Regions from separate parts of the Marinifilum sp. genome, predicted to be linked through region 2. Evidence: riboswitches for the same ligand, from Rfam matches in the RefSeq annotation. Region 2 holds a riboswitch; the other holds the start of a gene.

Region 1 (4,441 bases), 1.9 Mb from region 2:
TCCATCGGCTCCAGCCTTAATCAGATCAGCTGCATTTTCCGAATTAATTCCACCAATAGCCACTGCCGCATGCTTCGAAAAGCTCATAATTTCCTTCACCCCCTCTAATTCCAATGGTTTGGCGATATCATTTTTGGTTTGGGTTGAAAATACCGGCGATAATCCAATGTAATCTACATCAAGTTGGTTTGCCTCTTTAGCTTGTTCAGTACTCTCAACCGAAAGTCCAATAATTTTGTTTGGTCCTAAAATCTTACGAGCCACATGATACGGCAAATCGCTCTGACCAATGTGCAAGCCATCGGCATCAACTGCTAAAGCAATGTCTAATCTATCATTAATAATTAAAGGCACTTTATATTTTTCAAGCACCTTTTTAATGGAAGCCGCCAATTGGTAAAAATCTTTCGAGCATGCCTCTTTTTCGCGAATTTGAACCATGCTAACACCTCCTTTTACTGCTTCCTCAACAACATCTTCAAGCGCTTTATCCTTAGCCAGCTCCTTATCTGTTACCAGATATAAACTCAAATCTTTCCTATTCATTCTGCAATACAAATGCTTGTTCAATTTCCACTTCGCTTAGGTGATACAAACAATCCAGGAAATGCATTTGCATGCTGCCGGGTCCGTTTGCTTTTGCCTTGGCCAATTCACCAGTAATTCCCATTACCATCATGCCATTTACTGCAGCCTCGAACAAGTTCGAATTGGTTGCTACAAAAGCTCCCAACAAAGCAGTTGAGGTACACCCCATTCCTGTTATTTTTTCCATCATCGAAGATCCAAAAGTCACTTTTTCCAAACGATTTCCATCTGTGATATAGTCTACTTCTCCACTAACAACAACAATACACTCGTGCAATTGAGCCAAATATTTGGCTGAATCGATTGCCGAATTAGTAGAAACAATACTATCAACTCCCTTGGTTATCATTTCCTGATTAACCAAAGCCATAATTTCAGATGCATTTCCTCTAATAATTTCGGGATTGCAATTGTTAATTATTCTGGTTGCTATTTGGCTGCGGTAAGCCGTAGCTCCTGCACCAACCGGATCGAACACAATGGGAATCTTTTTTTCGTTGGCTCGCAGACCGGCAATAATCATGGATTCCACCCATTCTTTTGATAGAGTTCCCATATTTATTACCAATGCCGAAGCAATGCCAACCATATCCTTAACCTCTTCCTGAGCATGAGCCATAACCGGCGATGCACCAATGGCAAGAAGTGCATTTGCTGTATTATTCATTACCACATAATTTGTGATATTGTGCACCAAAGGTGAATGTGCTTTAATTGCTTTCAGGTTTTCTGTAATGATTTTTGGAGTCATAATGTTTAATTTTTCACTGCACAAATCGCCACATAATCACCACAATCATATCCTTCAATTGGTTCTTCGGCCACATGATTTGAATAAAGAGGATGCTTAGTAAGAGTTTGTGCAAATTGCAGATTCTTAAAGTTAGCACTTTTTATCATTTCAATTTTCTCGGAAGTGGTTCTCCACTTTGCAACTTTCACCAATTCTATTGGGTAAGGATCGCGAGGATGAACACCACCTAACAATTCATGATCCCAAGTACCAACAGCTTTGGCCAAATTATAAAGAACACCATACGAACTTTCTTTAGGAACATCTATCATTACAATTTTACCCCCCGGGCGTAAAGCCTTATAAGCTTTATCAACAGCCTTTTGTAAATCGGTAATATAACTAGGTGTACCGTTAAACAGAATTGTATCAAAATTCTCCTCTCCCAACTCCATCTCTTCGGCTGTGGTGATTTCAACATTTAAACCTCGCTCCTTCGCAATAGCAGCCATTCCTTCCGATGGTTCAATACCATTCTTAATACGAATGCCAAATTCATTGCCCAGAATGCTTTCGAATAATCCACTTCCACAACCTACCGAAAAAACTTCTCCCGCGTTTTTCAAGAAATGCGCCACCAATTTTACTTCCGAATAAAGAACATTTTCATTCTCTAAAAACCACGCATCATAATCCGATGCATACTGATTAAATTTTGATCCCATTTTATACTCTTATTTTAATTACCGCATGCATTATCAGTAAACAAAAAACCGTTTCACCAAAGCGAAACGGCTGTATCTATACGGTAAACTATACATTAGATAAATCGTTTCCCTACGCTACTATTATGCAGATCAGGTAAAGGGTTAAATCTCAGCCCGAATAGATTACTCAAGCACCCCTAACGTTTTGGCAAAGGTAAAATTATTTTACAAAAATTCTTCTATTTATTGTAATAAGCCCGAATAAAATATCTATCAGGATCTTTATCTATTCGTTTGTTGTATTGAGCATTCTCATACAACTCAGCAGTAATATTTAACGTGAGTTCGACGTAAAATTACCATGTTTGGATTTTCAATCCAACACAGGTTTATATTTAAAATAGGACAAAACTCGATTGACAATGGCATATTAAAATTCTCTAGGAGCGTTGATCGAAAGGAAAAAGGTCTTTTGAATTTAAAAACGCACATTGATCGACTGACAATGCCAAAATTAAATTCAAAATGGCCATTGTTCAAGTGACAATGGCCATTTTAAAATTCATACAGACATTGTTTAAGTGACAATCCGCTTTTTTAAGTTCAAAAACCGTTTTTCTCAAAAGTCAAAGCCCTAAAAGTTTTAAAAGCCCTTTTTCCTTTCGAACAATGGCCCTAGGGAATTTCATAGGGCCTTGTCTTTTGAACAATGCGCCTAGAGAATTTCATAGGGCATTGTCTTTTGAACAATGCTCCTAGAGAATTTCATAGGGCGTTGTCTTTTGAACAATGCCCCTAGGGAATTTCATAGGGCATTGTCTTTTGAACAATGCCCCTAGAGAATTTCATAGGGCATTGTCTTTTGAACAACGCCCCTAGAGAATTTCATAAGGCGGTTGCCTTTTGAACAATGCGCCTAGAGAATTTCATAGGGCATTGTCTTTTGAACAACGCTCCTAGAGAATTTCATAGGGCATTGTCTTTTGAACAACGCGCCTAGGGAATTTCATAGGGCATTGTCTTTTGAACAATGCCCCTAGAGAATTTCATAGAGCCTTGTCTTTTGAACAATGGCCCTAGGGAATTTCATAAGGCATTGTCTTTTGAACAATGGCCCTAGGGAATTTCATAGGGCATTGTCTTTTGAACAATGCCCCTAGGGAATTTCATAGGGCATTGTCTTTTGAACAATGCGCCTAGGGAATTTCTACAGTCATTTTCTCTGACAATGCTTTTTTGTTCTGTTTTCAATTGCCATACGGTTGCAAATCATCCAGACCTAAAGGTATGATATGTTTATTTTGATGCATCAAAATGGCATTGATCCGTGTTCAACAAACCCAATGCGAATTGTTACCTGTTGAATCGTGATAATATTGATTATAATTCTTAGATTTGGAATCGTGAATCAAAAAAAAGTGCACAATACATACCAATATGGCGTGTATTGTGCACCTTTTTACTCTGAGATAAGAAAAATAAGTGCACCAGTGCACAAATTAATAGTTAGCGGTCATTCTAATATAAACACATTAAAAATGAACAGACAGAAAATGAAATATTTAAAAAATTTAATCATTATAGGCATTTTATTTACCTTGACAAGTTGCGCTAACAAAACAACTGACAAAATCATAGACAACAGGCACCATCAATTACTTGAGCAAAAGGACTATTTTAAACTTCGTGAGCTTTTAGAAAGTAATGAAGATAAACTCACAGAAGATAGACTATTATATTATAAGGCTTTTGTTACAAATGCTTTTGGAGAAAAAAAACAGTCGAATGAACACATCAATGGTTTATTGGAGAAGTATAAAAATGAATTTAACGACTCGACACTAATAAGCCTATTGGACTTAAAAGCATCCAATTACTTGTATAACTATGATTACAAGCAAGCATCAGACATTTATGCAAAAATACTTAATGACTATCCAAACGTGTTAGACAGTGCGGAGGCACCCAATTACAAGAATGTGAAAAATCTCTTCGAGACGTTTTCAAACGTAAAGCCACAAATTATACACAAAAAAAATTGGGTAAAAATAGCTTCTTACAGAAACAAATTCAATCACATAATGACACCCGTTAAATCAAATGGTGTTTCCGAAGACTTTATTTTTGATACAGGAGCGAACTTATCAACCATTGCAGAAAGTCAGGCTAAGAAAATGAACTTAACCTTATTTGAGCAAAATATTGACGTTGGTTCCTCTACTAAAATTAATGTTCAATCAAAATTAGCAGTTGCCGACAGTTTCTATGTTGGTGATATTCTTTTTGAAAATGTGGTGTTTTTAGTTATGCCAGACGACCAGCTTACTTTTCCTAAAGTTAACTATCAGATACACGGCATTATTGGTTTTCCTGTTATTCATCAATTAGAGGAAGTTCATTTGCATAAAAATGG
Region 2 (4,441 bases):
AAGTTTTTAAATACCGACACTTTAGGATTCCCGGCTTTTGCTGCAACCCTCTGAGCCAAGTCTATTCCACTTCCAATTACAACAACATCAATATCTTTTGAAGCACGTTTTAAGAATATATCTCGAACAAAGCCTCCAATTACATAGCTTTCAAGATTTTCGTTGGTAACAATATCAGAGATAATTGAAAATATAGGATGTTTTAAATGTTCTTTCACTTTTTAATTAATCAGATAACCTAAAATTAGGTTGTTACTATATGCAGATCTGTGCACGACAGACCTGCTTTTTAATATGCTGACAAAATTACAATTATTTAAATGGATTCTGAAAATTGATTTAAAAATAGACTTTGGTATATTAATTGTCAAATAAAAACATGTAGATTTACAGATATATGAAATAGTAAATTAATTTAGGTAGAGTTATGGTAGAATATTTAACGAAAGAAACATTCAAAGAAAAAGTATTTGATTTCGAGAATAATAAGGATTGGAAATTTGAAGGATCTAAACCGTGTTTGGTTGATTTTTATGCCGATTGGTGTGGGCCATGCAAAATGGTAGCCCCCATTTTGGATGAATTGAAAGAAGAGTATGGAGATGCACTGGATATTTATAAAATAGATACAGAAAAAGAGCAGGAGTTATCGGCTATGTTTGGTATTCAGAGTATACCGTCGCTGTTATTTATTCCTAAAGGTGGACAACCACAAATGGCTCAAGGAGCATTGTCAAAAGAAAATTTCAAACAAGCATTTTCCGAAGTTTTAGGGGTTGATTCTAAATAATTTGTTAAGGTCGGGAAGACGACACTCTTGTAATTATATACTTATTAGCTTTATTGCGATAATGGAATAAGCAGAATAAATGGTTTGATGCCTTAAATAAATGGAAGATGAAAAAGTTGATGTTGATATTTTTTATGGCCTTGCTTGGATTAACAGGTACTTACGCCCAGTCAAGTTCGGATTTTAAAATTATTCATTTGGATGATGATACTTTTAAAGAGAAGGTATTTGATTACACAAAAGGAGGAGATTGGAGATTTGAAGGTAATAAGCCCGTAATTGTTGATTTCTATGCAGATTGGTGTGGACCATGTAAGCGTCTTGCTCCTGTTCTAAAGGAGTTGCAAAAAGAGTATGGTAATGCCATTCAAATCTATAAAGTAGATACGGATATGGCTCCTATAGTTTCGGCTGCATTTGGGATCAAGAGTATTCCATCTTTGTTGTTTGTACCTTTGGAAGGAAAACCTACAATGGCTCAAGGGGCTTTGCCAAAAGAAACATTTGTAAAAGCAATAAACGATATTTTAGATGTAAAAGCACCAAAGTAATTATAAATAACGTGAGTTCGACGTAAAATTCTATCCACAGAAAGTTCTATTTGGGATAGATTTGCATTAAAAATTTGGAAAGAATAGCGTGCTATTTTGAGGAATTTTTAATGTGAAGATGTCGTAAAGAGAACTTTCCATTATGTGTTTGCCTGCTTTCGGCATAAATTTCCTCAGATCTTCTTGAAATATCCCGATATTCCTTCGAAAATTTGAGAAAATTTCTACTCAAAATCAGATCAAACTGTGAACGAATTTTACGTCGAACTCACGTTAAATATAGCAACTAGTAAGGGGGTGAGTGTTTACAAGATGTAAATCATTCACCCCCTTACTAATTTAAGAAGCAAGCCTTTTTTGTTTTTCTTAGTTTTCGGATTATCTTTGCGCAATTCACAGTGGGGTGCCTTATTTTAAAACAGGCTGAGATCATACCCTTATACCTGATCCGGGTAATGCCGGCGTAGGAAAATTGCGAACTAACTTTTCGCCTACCTGATCTTATACTTACCTCATTGCAATATTTTATTAACGTTTTAATTTATTACACAATGTTTAAACAAATGAACTCTGTTGTGCGCAGAGCAACTCTGTTAATTGTATTGCAATTTGTATGCTTTATTGGTTTTTCTCAATTAAACTTGAAAGGAAAAGTTACCGATATTAGTGGAAATGCTCTTCCGGGAGCAACAATTGCAGTAAAGGGAACCTATTTGGGTACTGTAACAAATTCGTATGGCGAATATCAATTCAAGAATTTAAAAGCAGGTGGATATCAATTAATCATCTCTTTTTTGGGATATGAAACAGAGGAAAGTTTGGTATTTATTACAGAATCAACCAACGTCGATTTTCAGTTGAATCCGACTGCCATTATGGCCGACGAAGTGATTGTTGCGGCTACCAGGGCAGGAAATAAAGCTCCTGTTGCTGTTACAAATTTAAGTAGCGAAGAGGTGCGAAAACAAAATTCGGGTCAGGATATTCCTTACCAGTTAAGTTTAACCCCTTCGTTGGTGGAGTCGTCCGAAGCAGGAAATGGCGTGGGATATTCGGCTCTAAGAATTCGAGGAACCGATGCCTCGCGTATTAATGTTACCATTAACGGAATACCATTAAACGATTCAGAATCTCAAGGCGTTTTTTGGGTGAATATGCCAGACTTTGCCTCTTCGGTTGATAACATCCAAATTCAGCGAGGTGTTGGAACCTCTACAAATGGGGCGGCCGCTTTTGGAGCCACCATTAATTTCCAAACAGAGACATTAAATCCTAAACCCTATGCCGAAGTTCAATCTGTAGCTGGTTCTTTCAATACTTTTCGTAACACTTTTAAAGTAGGTACAGGCTTAATCAATGGCAAATTTAGTTTCGATGCCCGTTACTCAAGGCTAAAATCTGATGGATATGTGGATCGTGCTTTTTCTGATCATGAATCTTTTTTTGCCAGCGGAACCTACTACACCGAAAAAAGCATGTTGAAATTTAATGTCGTTTCGGGTGACCAGAAAACCGGAATTAGCTGGTGGGGAAATCCTACCATTAATAGCACCGATGATGGCGTTGTGGAGGACAGAAGATACAATCCGGCAGGAGAATACACTGATAAAGATGGTGTGACCAGATATTACGACAATCAAACTGATAACTACAAACAAACACATTATCAGTTGTTCTATTCGCAGGAATTAACTGCTAATCTGAATTTGAATGCTGCATTGCATTACACAAAAGGCAAAGGATATTACGAGCAATTTAAAGATGATGAACCATATGGTGAGTATGAGTTATCAAATCCGGATTATGAAATGACTGATCTAACTCGTCAGAAATGGTTAAAAAATGATTTTTATGGGCTAACATATTCATTAAACTACCGCAAAAATAGTGTGAATGCCTCGTTTGGAGGAGCTTGGAATCGTTACGATGGTGATCACTTTGGACATATACTTTGGGCCGAGAATGGAGGCTTTTCGAATAACTACCAATGGTATTTTAACAAGGGCGAGAAAACAGATTATAACACTTTTGCAAAAGTTAATTTTGATTTGAATTCGCAATTGAGTGCATATGTCGATTTGCAATATCGTCATATTACCTATAGCATGAATGGTTTGGATGACAATATAGATGATCTTACAGGAAAGTTGCTGGAATTGAACCAAGAGCACAAGTTCGACTTCTTAAATCCAAAGGCCGGATTGTTTTATACGATTAACGATAAGAATACGGCATATGTATCATTTGGATTAGCTCATAGAGAGCCAACTCGGGCCAATTTTAAAGAAGCAAATGGCGACCCTTTGAGCACTCCTAAACAAGAACAGTTGTTCGATTATGAATTGGGTTATAACTATAAATCAGCGAAAGCGACATTTGGAGTAAATTTGTATTACATGTATTATCGCGATCAGTTAGTGCCTACAGGCGAAAAGAGTAGTGTAGGTTACGATATCATGACCAATGTTGACAAAAGCTACCGTGCAGGACTCGAATTGATTTGGGGGCTAAAGCTTTTACCAAAATTAAAATGGGATGCTAACCTTACTTTAAGCAGGAATAAAATTGAGAATTTTATTGAGTATGCTAAAGATTATGATGAGAATTGGGTGGAGATGGATAAAGTTACAGACCTGGGAAAAACGGATATCAGTTATTCGCCTGAAATGGTTGGTAGCAGTATTTTAACCTGGAATCTTTCTAATGAATTTGATTTTAGCTTTGTAAGTAAATACGTGGGAGAGCAGTATTTTGATAATACTTCGAATGTGGAGCGTAAATTGGACAGTTACCATGTTCACAATTTGCGTTTTAATTATTCGATTAAGCCAAATAGGGTGAAAGAACTGGCTTTCCAATTAAGCATTAACAATGTATTTAATGCCAAGTATGAAAACAATGCTTATGGAGGAAACTGGTATGTGCAGGGTGTTGAGAATACCTGGAGATATTATTTCCCACAAGCTGGTACCAATTTCCTGGCAGGTGTAACACTACGATTTTAAAGAATGATATTATATAGAGACGTGCTATAGTGCGTCTCTATACTCAAAGAAAAATATGAACTGGATTATCAATCATATCGTTGAAATAATAGGTA

What was found. A riboswitch is a leader RNA that binds a small molecule or an ion and turns the genes downstream of it on or off. The one in region 2 is predicted to bind thiamine pyrophosphate.
Region 1: another riboswitch for thiamine pyrophosphate. It lies ahead of ACO05S_RS00715 (class I SAM-dependent DNA methyltransferase); the one in region 2 lies ahead of ACO05S_RS12410 (TonB-dependent receptor).

Annotation. Positions count from the first base shown of each region.
Region 1 covers NZ_OZ246019.1:188,210-192,650, forward strand. The annotation lists gene thiE (thiamine phosphate synthase) at 1-546, opposite strand, end outside; gene thiM (hydroxyethylthiazole kinase) at 539-1,339, opposite strand; gene ACO05S_RS00715 (class I SAM-dependent DNA methyltransferase) at 1,345-2,046, opposite strand; TPP riboswitch at 2,139-2,237, opposite strand; gene ACO05S_RS00720 (retropepsin-like aspartic protease family protein) at 3,567-4,441, shown strand, end outside.
Region 2 covers NZ_OZ246019.1:3,067,781-3,072,221, forward strand. The annotation lists gene ACO05S_RS12395 (CCA tRNA nucleotidyltransferase) at 1-218, opposite strand, end outside; gene trxA (thioredoxin) at 428-790, shown strand; gene ACO05S_RS12405 (thioredoxin family protein) at 898-1,341, shown strand; TPP riboswitch at 1,731-1,828, shown strand; gene ACO05S_RS12410 (TonB-dependent receptor) at 1,893-4,346, shown strand; gene pnuC (nicotinamide riboside transporter PnuC) at 4,402-4,441, shown strand, end outside.